Regions from separate parts of the Solibacillus sp. FSL R7-0682 genome, predicted to be linked through region 1. Evidence: riboswitches for the same ligand, from Rfam matches in the RefSeq annotation. Region 1 holds a riboswitch; the other holds the start of a gene.

The links. A riboswitch is a leader RNA that binds a small molecule or an ion and turns the genes downstream of it on or off. The one in region 1 is predicted to bind preQ1.
Region 2: another riboswitch for preQ1. It lies ahead of queF (preQ(1) synthase); the one in region 1 lies ahead of MKZ17_RS17515 (QueT transporter family protein).

What each region holds. Positions count from the first base shown of each region.
Region 1 covers NZ_JBBOUI010000001.1:3,481,421-3,488,924, reverse strand. Annotated here, with positions in the region: gene trpC (indole-3-glycerol phosphate synthase TrpC) at 1-412, opposite strand, end outside; gene trpD (anthranilate phosphoribosyltransferase) at 409-1,446, opposite strand; gene MKZ17_RS17520 (metal ABC transporter ATP-binding protein) at 1,453-2,439, opposite strand; T-box leader at 2,505-2,712, opposite strand; gene MKZ17_RS17515 (QueT transporter family protein) at 2,905-3,390, opposite strand; PreQ1 riboswitch class I at 3,397-3,441, opposite strand; gene MKZ17_RS17510 (ABC transporter substrate-binding protein) at 3,854-4,867, shown strand; gene MKZ17_RS17505 (ABC transporter permease) at 4,942-5,985, shown strand; gene MKZ17_RS17500 (ABC transporter ATP-binding protein) at 5,978-6,772, shown strand; gene ilvA (threonine ammonia-lyase IlvA) at 6,986-7,504, opposite strand, start outside.
Region 2 covers NZ_JBBOUI010000001.1:3,929,616-3,937,119, reverse strand. Annotated here, with positions in the region: gene MKZ17_RS19875 (DHHW family protein) at 1-493, shown strand, start outside; gene MKZ17_RS19870 (isocitrate lyase/phosphoenolpyruvate mutase family protein) at 630-968, shown strand; gene MKZ17_RS19865 (bifunctional transcriptional activator/DNA repair enzyme AdaA) at 999-1,577, shown strand; gene MKZ17_RS19860 (DNA-3-methyladenine glycosylase 2) at 1,558-2,466, shown strand; gene MKZ17_RS19855 (methylated-DNA--[protein]-cysteine S-methyltransferase) at 2,459-2,947, shown strand; gene MKZ17_RS19850 (metal-binding protein ZinT) at 3,083-3,778, opposite strand; PreQ1 riboswitch class I at 4,001-4,047, shown strand; gene queF (preQ(1) synthase) at 4,170-4,670, shown strand; gene queC (7-cyano-7-deazaguanine synthase QueC) at 4,795-5,454, shown strand; gene MKZ17_RS19835 (VUT family protein) at 5,469-6,008, shown strand; gene MKZ17_RS19830 (GNAT family N-acetyltransferase) at 6,064-6,636, opposite strand; gene MKZ17_RS19825 (hypothetical protein) at 6,785-7,117, opposite strand; gene MKZ17_RS19820 (VOC family protein) at 7,422-7,504, opposite strand, start outside.

The DNA.
Region 1 (7,504 bases):
CCGCTACAATAAGTAAAACGACCGAGGCACCAGCAGCCTTTGCATAATCAATTTGTACTTCATGAATAATAAAGTCTTTACAAAGCACAGGAATTTGTACAGCATTTGCTACGGCATTTAAATCTTCAAATGAGCCTTTAAAAAACGCACTTTCTGTTAAAACAGAAATGCATGCTGCGCCAGCTTCTTCATACTTTAACGCCTGTTCTACAGGATCTATATGTGTTGCTATATCGCCCTTGGAAGGGGAGGCACGCTTCATTTCAGATATGATTTGTAATGTAGTAGCTGTCGTTAATGTTTCGTATAAGGACGGTCGAATTTTAACTATTGGTTGAAATGCTGGGTTTTTAGCTAGTAGTCCCGGTAATTCAGATTTTTTTTGAGCAATAATTTTATCCAAAATTGTCATTTCGCTGATTCCTCCTGTAACGCTTTTTGACTATATGCGACAACATTTTCAAGCTTTTCATAGGCGCGTCCAGAGAAGATGCTCTCTTTCGCCATGGCAATACCTTCCTTCATCGTGTCCGCTAACCCGTAAGCAAAGAATGCGATCCCTGCATTTAAAATAACTGTATCGAAGTAGACACTTTGCTTTCCTTTTAATAGATCCCGTAAAATTTGTGCATTTTCTACAGGGCTTCCACCACGGATTGCTGATAGTGGTTGCGGGGTAAGTCCTACATCTTCCGCACGTAATTTGAAGGGGATAATGTCGCCATGGTCAAGTAGTACGAATGTATTTTCATCATCAAGAGAAGCTTCATCCATTCCCTTAGCGCCGGAAACGACAATCGCTCGCTCTCGCCCCAATAAATGCAGTACTTCCGCATAATCGGTTGTAAAATTTGGACGGTTAATGCCAACGAACTGGGTTTTTAATGGCACGGGATTTGTTAACGGTCCAACTAAGTTGAAAATTGTCGGTTTACCAAGTGCTTGTCGAATTTCGCCGATTCGCTTTAATTTTGGATGCATATTTGGCGCATGTAAAAAGGCAATGCCATGTTTTTTAAGTAAATCTGTTGTTTGCGATGTATTGGGTAATAAGGAAATGCCAAGTGCTTCTAGCACATCAGAGCTACCAGAGGCACTTGAAATTTTACGATTGCCATGCTTCGCTACAAATATGCCACCGCCTGCTAAAACAAAGGCGGAAGTCGTACTAATGTTGAAGCTTTGCAAGCCGTCGCCACCTGTCCCGCAGTTGTCGATATATAAACCTTCTGGCACATCTACTGAAACAGCATGAGCTTTCATAATAGACGCAAGGCCAGCTACTTCCTGAGCAGTTTCACCTTTTTGACACATTGCGAGTAAAAATAACGCAATTTCTTCTTTCGGTGTTTGTTCATCAAAAATTAGCTCGGCAGCTTGTTGCATCTCTTGAAATAAAAGATGTTCATTGCTTGTAAGTTTCGTAATATAAGGAGATAAAGTCATCATGTTTCATCCTTTCATAAGTGAGCTGAATGATGGACTGGTGTCACTGTGTAATGTTTGGATATGGGCAACCTGACCAATAATCGTCATCATATTTGTTGGGGCTGTAAAGTCAACCTGACCGTTAAAGCCGATATAACCAATTAATCCATGTGGAGGCTGAAGCTCCTTGACAACATCAATGGCATGGAACGAAGAAGTGAGCTGACCTTGCTGCTGATGTTGTGCTTTTTCAATGGTCTCCTGTTGGCAAAAACGCTCAATATTTATTTCATGATTCATTGTCGAAAGGGCTCCGTCCCGAATTTGTATATAGCTAGAAGGGGACGTTCCAATGAGCGTGCATTCATCAAATTCGACATAATACATATACGCTGAAGCAAATTGGACTCTTAAATTACGATAAAGGGCAAAGGCATCGCCTGAAAATACTGCCGAATAGGTTGAGCCGGATTGCTTTTCAAATGAACTAAGGGTGTAGCTAGTTTCAGCTGGTGTAGGAGTAGAAAAGAGCTCATGAATAAGTTCATCAATATTTGGCTCTACTTGCTCGGCTTCGATATTTGTATGGAAAACGGCAATTTCCTCTGTTAGATGATCGAAAATAATGAGCGTGTCATACACGTGAAACTGTAGGGTAGGTACGGTGTTTGGTAATGCATGCATATAGCCAATTCCACCACCAGTAAACGGATATTCCGTATGCGATGATACACGCGGCATTACCTGCTTTAATAATTGAACGAGCTCCCCTTCATAAAAATATTCCTTCTGTGTTAAATGCGAAAAGTCGCGAAGCTTCTGATCAATGCCACTATAAGTTTTGCGTGGATTGACCCCGATGAAGGAATAGCGCCCGTTTCCTTCATATTTGGCAGAGCTTTCAAGTAAAAACTTTCGTTTGCCTTGTAGGCGTTGAAAAATAGAAATGGGTGTTAATAAATCCCCATTTACTTTTTTCATAGAAGTACGAAATCGTAGTTTTAATGACATGTAAAAAACACTCCTTCATAAGTTTTCGGCAATAAAAAAAGCCCCCAACAAAAGAAAAATCTTTTGTTGAGGACGATGTATACCGCGTTGCCACCTCGATTGAAGCAAAAATTTGCTTCCACTTAAAACCTGATAACGGCAGGGAACCGTCCACTAACTAGTGCTAGTAGCTTTCATAAGGCCCATTCACATTACGGTTTTGACGCATTTTCACCACTCATGCGCTCTCTAAACAAAACAAGCAATGCTACTCTTCTTATTCATCAATTTTACTCAACTAAACTCGGCTCTTCTCAACTTTGCTACAACGGTGGTCACGCTCTCGTAACCTACTACCGCATCACGAACAAATTGAATATCCCTATTTTATACACCGACTCCTTAAAAGTCAAACAATTCTAAAAATAAATTTACAGAAATAAAAAACCAACTAACCGTTGAAGGCTAGTTGGATAAACGATCTATTTAAATTAATTTTTTGAAATCGAGTCGTTTATTTAAAGCATACATAATTGGTGCACTTACTGCTAATACGACAAATTCGCCAAACGCTACAAAAGCCCAAGTTTCCCAGAATGGGAAGTCAAGCACAAGGTTCAATTGTGCTGCAATAATGAACATTGTGAACGTGAATAATAGTGTATTGATCACTAAACGTGCCCAAATATTTTTTACGAATTTACAAATGAAAATAAAAATCCCAAGTGTAATGATTGTATGTCCTACACCGAAAATCAAATCAATTGGACCGACTGACGACATAAGGAAATTCGAAATAAATACACCTAATACAACACCAAGCATATAGCGTGGGTTGAAGGCGATTAAATGGTTGAACAGCTCTGCAATACGGAATTGTACCTGACCAAAGCTAATTGGTGCAACAAGCATAGTCACAGCAATATAAAGAGCTGCAATAATTGCACTCGTTGCTAAAAATTTTACCTTCATATTAAATTCCTCCTAGTTTTTTAACGTGGGATGGTTACGAACCACGTAAAGCAACTGCAATCATAGCAATATTGTGGCGCATTGTAAATAGAATTGAGAGAAAAAAGAAGTGAGTTGAATATTGATTGTACTAATAATGGAGTTAATTGAAGGAGATTCGTGAAAGCACTGGATCATTAAGGGGGACAGTGATTATTTGGTAATGCAAACCTGCATATTACGATTAGCAAACTTTATTCGTGAATTTGTCACAAAGTAATAAATGGTAGTAATACTGATCAAATGATGAATTTTAAGCGTAAAATACTAGATAATTAGAAAATTTTCTAAATATTGAATTCAGAACATTCTAAATGTTATTGACTATCTGAATACGAAGCGGTAATATGTTTTTAATTCACACTTTATCCAAATGAAGTGTGACGCTTTAAATCAACAGAGAGAACCAGGGGGAAATACGTTTATGACACGTAAATTTATGAAGCTATCATTGCTTTTATTTGGGCTTTTGTTCGTTTTAGCAGCTTGTGGGACAGATGAAAATGAATCTTCAGGTGAAACGGCTACAAACGGTTCAGGAGAGTCAGGAAAAACAGAAGAAACAAAAACGTTTAAAATCGGAACAACACAAATTTTAGAGCATCCATCATTAGATGCGGCAAAAGAAGGATTTAAGCAAGCAATTAAAGATGCTGGTATTGAAGCAGAATACGTTGACAAATCAGCTAATAATGATAACAGTGCGAATATGACAATCGCGCAACAATTAGTAAGTGAGCAAGTGGATTTAATCTTTGCTAATTCAACACCTTCAGCCCAAGCAGCAAAAGGGGCAACAGCTGATATTCCAATTATCTTTACTTCTGTAACGGATGCAGTAGGTGCAGAATTAATCGATACAATGGCTGCTCCAGGTGCTAACGTTACAGGGACAATCGATCTACACCCAGAAACAATGCCAAAAACAGTTGCTTTCCTTAAAGAGCTAGGTGCTACAAATGTTGGGATGGTATACAATGCGGGTGAGCAAAACTCAGTAGCACAAATCACTACAGCAAAAGAATTAGCTGAAAAAGAAGGACTTAAAATTGTTGAGGCATCAGCTTCTTCACCAGCTGAAGTAAAGCAAGCAGCAGAATCTTTAATTGGTAAAGTAGATGCGTTTTATATCATTACAGATAATACAGTCGTTTCTGCATTAGAGTCAGTAATTGACGTAGCAAATTCAAACAAACTTCCATTAATCGTTGGTGAATTAGATTCAGTAGAGCGTGGCGGTTTAGCAGCATACGGATTCGATTACTATGATATCGGTTATGAAGCGGGTCAAATGGCAGTACAGATCTTATTGGAAGGGAAGACTCCTTCAGAAATTCCAGCTGCTTACCCAGCTAATTTAAAATTAGTAATTAATAAAGCAACTGCCGAAACATTAGGCTTGGAAATTAAGTCTGAGTGGGGCGCAGAAGTACAATAATGAAAGAGTTCGCGCTAGGTTATACACACTTAGCGCGAATCCTTATTTAAACAACAGGTAGGAGATGATTCGAGATGTTTACAGCTTTGTTTGGTTCAGTGGAGCAAGGAATCATCTATGCAATTATGGCACTTGGTGTATATTTAACATTCCGAGTGTTAGATTTTCCGGATTTAACAGTTGATGGAAGCTTCGTAACGGGTGCGGGCACAGCAGCGATGATGATCGTGCTTGGCTATAATCCGATACTAGCGACAATCGTAGCAACAGTTGCTGGATTTATTGCTGGATGTATGACAGGAATTTTACACACAAAAGGAAAAATTAATCCATTACTTGCAGGGATTTTAATGATGATTGCTTTATATTCGATTAACCTGCGTATTATGGGGATTTCTTCTGATACGGGTGTAACTCGTCCTAATATTCCTCTCTTAAATTCGGATACAGTGTTTTCAATGTTCGCTAGCTTTTGGTCAAATTTAGGTATTGATAAAGTATTATCGAATACATTAACGGCAATCGGCTTAAAGACAATCCCAACAACATGGGGCATTTTAATTCTTATGCTTTTTGTGACATTCATAATTAAAATAATTGTAGATTGGTTCTTAAAGACAGAAGTTGGCTTAGCTATTCGTGCAACGGGAGATAACAAGCGTATGATTCGTAGCTTCTCTGCGAATACAGACTCATTAATTATTTTAGGATTAGGTTTATCAAACGGGATGGTTGCTTTAGCAGGAGCATTAATTGCACAATATACAAAGTTTGCAGATATTGGTCTTGGTATTGGGATGATTGTTGTTGGTCTTGCATCCGTTATTATTGGTGAAGCCATTTTCGGTACAAAATCAATTGTTCGCACAACCTTTGCAGTCATTGCGGGCGCAGTGATTTACCGCTTAATTTATGCGCTAGCATTGCGTGTTGGCTGGTTAGATACGGGAGATATGAAGCTTATTACAGCAATCATTGTTATTTTGGCTTTAATTATTCCACAAGTATTAAATAAGCAAAAAGAAAAAAAACGTAAAGCAAAGCGATTAGAAGAACGTCTTGCGATGCAAAAAACAAAACAATTAGATATGGAGCAAGGGGGGAATGGCCTTGCTTAAATTAGACGGCATTAACAAAGTATTCAACGAAGGTACACCAGACGAAAAAATTGCGTTAGATAATATACACTTACATTTAGCGCCAGGCGATTTTGTCACAATTATTGGGAGTAACGGTGCTGGGAAATCAACAATGATGAACATGATTTCAGGAGCTTTAACGCCGGATTATGGATCAGTATCGATTGACGGAAACGATTTAACCCGTCTACCTGAATATAAACGAGCGGTGCATATCGGGCGCGTTTTCCAAGATCCAATGGCTGGAACAGCGCCAACAATGACGATTGAAGAAAATTTAGCCATCGCGTACTCTCGTAATGCAAAGCGCGGCCTTCGCATTGGTGTCGATAAAAAGCGCCGTGAGTTTTTCAAAACGTCCCTAGAAAAACTACATTTAAATTTAGAAAATCGACTTTCTGCTAAGGTAGGCCTGTTATCTGGTGGAGAACGCCAAGCACTAAGCTTATTAATGGCAACATTCACGAACCCATCGATTTTGCTGCTTGATGAGCATACTGCTGCACTAGACCCATCCCGAGCAGAGTTAATTACGAACTTAACGAAAGAGCTTGTTGAGGAAAGTCAATTAACAACATTAATGGTCACACACAATATGCAGCAGGCACTCGACTTAGGAAATCGTTTAATTATGATGGATAAAGGTCAAATTATTTTAGAAGTCGGCGAGGATCGTAAGCCAGACTTAACAATTCCAGATTTAATGGCCGAATTCGAACACATCCGTGGAGAAAAAATGAACTCAGACCGAACGTTACTAGGATAAATAATTATGGAAAGACTTTGCAAGAGTTGTTGCTTGCAAAGTCTTTTTTTGAGAGTGTGAGGATGATTTTTAGTAGAGTAATGTGTTTTGAGTGAGCAAGGGAATCATGCAGGGATAAGGGGTAAGGTTGTGATTTAATTCTTTAAAGTACAAAACAATAATATGAATCATTAATCGAGTATTACCTATCATTGAAGGGAGTAGATCAATACTTTACACTAATAATGCAAACAGCGTACTATCTTTATTCACTTCTTTATATTCAAAACCATTTGCTCGCATACGTTCTAGCAAGCCTGCGCGATCATCTCGGTGGCCGATTTCGATGCCAACTAATGCTGGACCACTTTCTTTATTGTTTTTCTTTGTATATTCAAAGGTTGTAATGTCATCGTTTGGTCCAAGTACCGATGTTAAAAATTGTCGTAGTGCACCAGAACGTTGTGGGAAGCTGACGATGAAGTAGTGTAGCAAGCCTTCATAAATAAGAGACCGTTCTTTTATTTCTTGCATACGTCCGATGTCGTTATTCCCACCAGAAATAATGATGACGACAGATTTCCCGCGAATTTGCTCCGCGTAAAAATCTAAAGCTGCGACTGACAAAGCTCCGGCAGGCTCTGCAATAATGGCATGCTTATTATATAAATCTAAAATGGTTGTGCATACCTTACCTTCTGGTACTGTCACAATTTCATCTAAATAATTCCGACAAACTTGATACGTATCTTG
Region 2 (7,504 bases), 450 kb from region 1:
TCTTTCTCAACGGGAATTTTTGATTCGAGAGGTGAGTAATTCGTTTCTTGGTAGCTATCATACAAGAAGTCAGTTTCAAGGATTATCTCCAGATACGATTGAAGCTTACCTTCCCCATGAGCAAGTAGCAACCGAACTATTCATCGCGGATACGAATGAAAGGTTGACAAATATGTATGATGAAAGCTTTCTTCAGAAGAAGGATCAATACTCCTATTTTCTAGGCGGCGTACATGCGTTGATGACGATTAAATCCGATCTTGATGCACAGCACATTGAACAGGAAAAGTTGCTCATTATTAAAGACTCCTATGCCCATAATGTAATCCCATTCCTTACAAATCACGTATCCGAAATCCACGTGATTGACATACGGTATTATAATGGGAGTATTGCTGAGTATATGTCTGAGAATGCACTGAAGAATGTTTTATATTTATTTAATACTGCTACCTTCGTTGATGAAGCATCATTATTAAAGCTGAATAACTAAAAAAGCATTTGTTAGATGAATTTAAACTTGAATTAATAATAAGTATAGACTATGAAAAGTGAAGCAGATATTGCTTCACTTTTTTTATTTTAAGGACAGACCATAAAAGCAAGAATGAGGACGAAATCCAAGGCAATTGCTTGTTAAAATGAGTCCATCAAACATTAGGAGGATTTTATATGATTTAATTGAAACAATCGAACGGGCAAAAGTATATGTAGAACACGTTGCTAGTGGAATATTTGTTCCAGGGATGAAGGAATTTGAAGATATTAATGAAATTACAATGAATGTAAATGCACCAATCAATGTATTATCTTTACCAGGTCTAACCAATTGTAATAAGCTTAAAGAAATAGGCGTGAGAAGATTTGGTTTTGGAAATGCCTTATCTGATGAAGTCATGGCTTTTATTGAAAAGAGGGCAGCTGAATTACTATCATTTATGGATACGTCCTGTTTATATGAGTGTTAGTTGGAGGGTAGAAAGGATAGTGGAGCTGATATGATCAATAATATTAATCTCTCTTTTGAAGAGATGTGGGATAAAATCATGGCCTGCGATCATAAGTATGATGGTTTATTTTTTACTGCTGTGAAAACAACGAAAATATACTGTCGCCCTTCCTGCAGATCAAGAAAACCTAAAAAAATAAATGTAACATTTTATAAAGATATTCAGGCTGTAGAAGCAGCTGGTTTTCGTCCGTGTAAAAGATGTCAGCCAGAAGTTGAACATTCTCCACATATTGAAATTGTCAAAAGTATCGTCGCTTTTTTAGTTACCCATTATAAACAACAGTTGTTGTTAAAAGATATAGCAGAAAACGTTGGCTTAAGCCCTTACTATTTAGAGCGTTTATTTAAACAGGAAACTGCTGAAACACCACGTACGTATTTAGAAAAAATACGGGTAGATAAAGCAACGTATCTTCTTAAAAGCACTAAGTTGACAAACATAGAGATTTGCTATGAAGTAGGCTTCCAAAGTCCTTCAAATTTTTATAAAGTATTCCGCAATTTAACTAACTGTACACCTAGCGAATATAGAAAGGGATTCCAACATGAAGTGGATCGACTATGAATCTTATATAAAGATTTTTCCTCCAAAGGACTTTAATTTCAACGAGTGTTTAATTTTTTTGTGTAGGTCCAACCAAGAAGTACTTCATAAAGTTAAAGATGAGACTATATATAAAGTAATAAATTTAAATGATGCGCTCACTTTATGTAAAGTAGATTATATTGATAATTACTTAAAAGTAGAATTTCCTTTAGGGACTCCAGATATTCTTAACCGTCAGCTTGTAGGGAACTATATTTGGGAGTGGTTTGATTTAAATCAAGATTTATATTTATTTTACCAATTGGCTAATAATGATGCAGTGTTAAAGACACTTGCCAATAAATATAGGGGCTTACGGATTATATGTATTCCAGATTTATTTGAAGCACTAGTTTGGGCAATATTGGGCCAACAAATTAATTTAACATTTGCGTACACATTAAAGAAAAGATTTGTTGAACAATATGGAGAATGGGTGGATGTCGAAGGAGAAAGACATTGGTTGTTCCCAACCTTTAATAAAATAGCTTCCCTAGATGTAGAGGAGTTAAAGCAACTTCAATTTACGACGAGGAAGGCGGAATATATTATAGGCATTGCAAAGGAAATGGAGAGCGGATCCTTAACAAAGGAGTTATTACTTCAAGTAAAAGATGAGGATCAAATTCGAAAATCATTAATGTTGTTAAGAGGCGTGGGTGCTTGGACAACAGATTATGTGATGATGAAATGCTTGCATAAAACTTCGGCTTTTCCAAAAGCGGATGTCGGACTGCATAATGCTGTAAAGAGAGTATTAAATCTTAACGAGAAGCCTACTATTGAAGAGCTAGAGGAATATTCAGCTAAATGGGAAGGGTGGCAAGCGTATGCTACCTTTTATCTTTGGAGGTCATTATATGACTAGAAGTTATACACTATATTATAGATCACCGATTGGAACGATAGAAATTATAGGTAGCACTAAAGTAATTCGTTCTATTATGTTTTGTGAAGAGGGTGAAATAGAAAATTTACAGATGATGGAAACCCCTATGGTTTTAATAGAATGCTACAACCAACTTAATGAATATTTTAATGGTCATCGGAAACAATTTACGTTTCCATATGAATTTGAAGGAACCCCCTTTCAAAAATCAGTATGGAACGCTTTAGAAAAAATTCCTTACGCTAAAATAGCATCATATAAGGATATAGCGAGTTTAATTGGAAATGAAAATGCGATTAGAGCGGTAGGGAATGCAAATAGTAAAAATAAATTAAGTATAGTCATTCCATGCCATCGGATTATTGGCTCTTCAGGAAAATTAACAGGTTATGCAGGCGGGCTATGGAGAAAGGAATGGCTGCTTCAGCATGAAAAAGCGATTATCAAGAATAATCTGTAAATGAGTTATTGATGTAAAATTGGGAACTGTCATAAATAAATGAGTTTAATCAAGGAACCACCTAAACATTGATTTAATAATGGTTTAGGTGGTTTAAAAAGGTTTAACATAGTTTCCAAAGAAAAATTGTAGTAACTAATGTGCGATCATTTCATGGGCAATTGTATGACCATCTAGGTGTGAAAAATAAAATGTTGGCCAGTTATCCATTTCCTCTAACAGTTGGTTACGGTCATCTCCCATATAAATGTGATAATGGTCTACCTTTTTTGGAGAGATGTTATGATCACTAAATTGAATATATTTTGGTAACCCCTCGCCATTCCCATTTAGCTTAAAAATATAGCGTACACCACGGTTTCCTTTTGTATACGTAAGAATCTCGTAGCCGTCATATAAGTACTCTCCAGTATGTCCGTGCCCATGATCATAAAATGTTACATGATTGCCCTCGATGACAATACGTTCCACCGATGTTTTGTATCCAACTTCATAATATTCCTTATAAGCTTCAGCTGTTTTCTCCGTATTAAGGGACGCTTTATGTTCAAAAACCTCATCTAAAGAGCCATCTAATAAGTAAGGATAAACAGATTGCCAGTCTCCGGCCCAATCTGAAAGCTTACGATCTTTAACTTGTGCATCATCAAAATAACCGTCGTAAATCTTTTTTTGCTCATTCGTTAAATTTGTATGGACATGAACATCTTTTGTGCTTTCTGTCACCACGGTTTCACTTACATCCTCTTTCATTGCTGTGTTGTTTTCTTGGCACGCTGCTAGCAGCGAACTAACGGCTAAAATAGTTATCCACTTTGCTGTTTTCTTCAATATTATTAACCTCCTCAAATAGTAATCGTTACGTTTTGAAATTATAAATGACATTTTGTGTGCTGTCAACATAAATAGTAATGATTACTATTTATAAAAGAGCAGGTTTTATTAGCTTACCGCGGATGGTCATGGTAATAGTGATATTTATTCCGAATATAGCGGTTTGACATTTATCTCCATGTAATATATTATGTTTTAAGATAAAATACCTGAAACTTCTCAGGAGAGGTTCATAGCTGATACCCTCTATAAAAAACTATGGATACGTGACGAATACGCCATGTCCATATATGGACATGGCTTTTTTTCATCCTGTATGTAGTTGTATAGATAATGTCAGAGCCCTCTCCTTGAAAAAAATGGTATTACTTTTCAAGGGGGTTTTTTTATGTCTGGCCGCAAGCCTACTGAAGGATTAGAAGATTTAACATTATTAGGGAATCAAAAAGTGCAGTATGCATTTAATTATTCACCTGAAGTATTAGAGTCAGTGGACAATCTACATTCAAATCGGGATTACTTCGTGAAATTTAACTGTCCAGAGTTTACGAGTTTATGTCCGATTACGCAACAACCGGATTTTGCAACGATGTATATTTCGTACATTCCGGATAAAAAAATAGTTGAAAGTAAATCATTAAAGCTTTATTTATTTAGTTTTAGAAACCACGGAGACTTCCATGAAGACTGCGTGAATATTATTATGGATGATTTAATCAAACTTTTAGACCCAAGATACATCGAGGTATGGGGGAAATTTACTCCGCGTGGGGGAATCTCAATTGATCCATGGTGTAACTATGGAAGACCGGGAACTAAATACGAAGAAATCGCCAATTATCGTTTAATGAATCATGATTTAAATCCTGAAAAAATCGATAACCGATAGAAGAGAAATAGAATAAATCCTTGTTGGTAAGGAAGAGGTTATTAGCGACCCTCTTAAAAAAACTAAGATGAAAAACAGCATTTCTCTTAGAATGCTGTTTTTTTCTCGATGAAGGAGAATGTAAATGATACAAGAGAAAGCACTCGTTGTATTTAGCGGAGGGCAAGACAGTACAACTTGTTTATTTTGGGCAATGGAACGTTTTGCAGAAGTGGAGGCTGTGACCTTTGATTATGGTCAACGACATCTGCTTGAAATTGAATGTGCCAAAGAAATTGCAAAAGAACTGGGGATTAATCATCACATACTTGATATGTCCTTACTGAATCAGCTTACCCCGAATGCTTTAACTCGGGAAGAAATAAAGGTTGAAGAAGGGGATAGTGATGCGCTACCAACGACATTTGTTCCTGGGCATAATCTACTTTTTCTCTCCTTTGCAGGTGTTTTAGCAAGTCAAGTGAGCGCAAAGCATATCGTAACAGGTGTCTGTGAAACAGATTTTAGCGGATACCCTGACTGTCGTGACATTTTTATTAAATCAATGAATGTCACATTAAATTTATCAATGGATTATTCCTTTGTCATTCATACGCCATTAATGTGGATTAACAAAGCACAAACATGGGGGCTAGCAGACCAACTTGGCGTATTTGAATTTGTGAGAGAAAGAACTCTTACTTGCTATAACGGTATAATCGCAGATGGTTGTGGTGAATGCCCAGCATGTAAGTTACGAAAAAAAGGGCTTGAGGATTATTTAATCGAGAAAAGGAAGTTTTAAAAAGGAGAAAAATTATGAGAATAGTATTTTATTTATTATCCATTGTTGTTGCCAACGTCGTAACAGCAAGGTTTGCACCGTTAGAGTTTGGTATGTTTATCGTTCCTATGGGTACATTTTTTGTTGGAGCAACCTTTATTTTTCGGGACCTTGTACAAAATAAATATGGCCGAAAAAAAACCTATTTCTTTATTTTCTTAGCACTATTTTTATCAGGAACGGCTTCATTTTTATTAGGCGATACTTTAATGATTGTTGCGGCATCTGCGTTATCATTTGTTATTGCTGAAACAGCCGATACAGAAATTTACACACGTTTGAAGCTCCCAATGGCTTGGCGTGTTTTCTACAGTGGAATTGTTGGTGGTCTTTTTGATTCTGTTATTTTTGTCATCGTTGGGTTGAGTCCCCTTGGCGCAGGTTTTTTACCGTGGGCAGCTGTACCGGCTGCTATTGTAGGCCAAGTAGTTGTAAAAACGGTCGTTCAACTGTTAGGTGCTTTAATTTTAAGTCAAGGACTAGCAATAAAGGAAAAACGACTAACAGAAGTGTAGTTTTGAATATAAACCAGTGAGAAGGGATGTTACCACCTTCTCCTGGTCATTTGATTTATCTACTTGTTAATTCTTCATCCACTTCTTCTGGATTAATAATGCCATAATAAAACAGATCTTCATATTTTCCATCTTTTATTACTTGATCTTTTAATAAACCTTCTTGTTTCATACCAATTTTTTTCATTATTTTACCTGAGGCTGGATTTGATTTAAAATAACGTGCGAATACTTTATGTAATTTCTTTTCTTTAAATGCAAAATCGATGATTGCTTTTGCAGCTTCTGTACCGTAACCTTTACCCCAGTATTTTTCACCGATCCAATATGCGATTTCTCCATTATTAAACTGCCGGTTATTAGATAATGAAATTGCGCCTAATAAATCGCCATTTTCTTTATCTGTGATCGCCAATTCATAGGAGCGATCTTCATCAAAATTTTTCTTATGGCGTTCTATCCATACTAATGCGTCGTTTAACGTATAAGGATATGGTATGTAAAGTGTAGTTCTGTAAATATTAATATTATTACAAAGTTCTTTTACCATTTCTGCATCTTGCTTGTTAAAAAGTCTTAATTCCAATCTATCTGTGTAAATCTTATAATTCTCTTTATCGAAATTCATAATAGAACAGCTCCTCATTTTTTGTTATGTTACTATAGCTTTTATGTTCTTCTATATTAAAAAATAAAACTTTTAAAAAAGCGTTTCTACTTGTTTAAGAAAAAAAGCCAGAAGCGGAAGAAAATCTGCTAGTGGCTCAAAAATTAAATTATTTTATGTCAGTTAAGCTAGTTGGTAAATAACAATTCCCGGTACAACTAACAATACCTGAATATTGAGATACTGTTTGATTCCTATCATGGTCAAATCTAGAAAAACCTAAATTTAATGTACCTGTCCATCCGCCCTTATTGTAGTAAATTGTTTTTGGTGGGAATGAGATGATACCTTCATAATACACCGTTTCAACTACCTTTTTAGACTGTACTTGCATTTCGACAATATCGGATTGAGTAGTTGTAGCAGAAGATGGATGTGGTATACTCGTAATAATACCTAATGCTAAAATAAGTGCTGCAAAAATGGATGATGTTTGTTTCATTTGTGACCTCCAAGTTTTTTATTATGAATTAAAAATTTCCTATATTGTATATTCTTTGGAGGTTATTAGTAATCCTTCTTTTTATAATGGTATTTATTGGTTCATAAACTTACTGATATTTAACATCAAGAATTAGCCAGCTTGAGCTAGTTCCAATACCTAATTCATGCTAGCCAATTAACTGCATAATAAAAACCATGACTTTACATAATCATGATTTAATTAGAATAAATAGATTGCGCTCTTTTAACTATCTACATTATATAATTATAATTTTCGTATTACGTAAAATTAGCGAGTGATTCTAGGAACCTGCCCCCTTATACTCATTTTCCTGCAGTTGTCTTATATGTTGTGAATGATAGGGAGAACTCGTAACTTCATTTA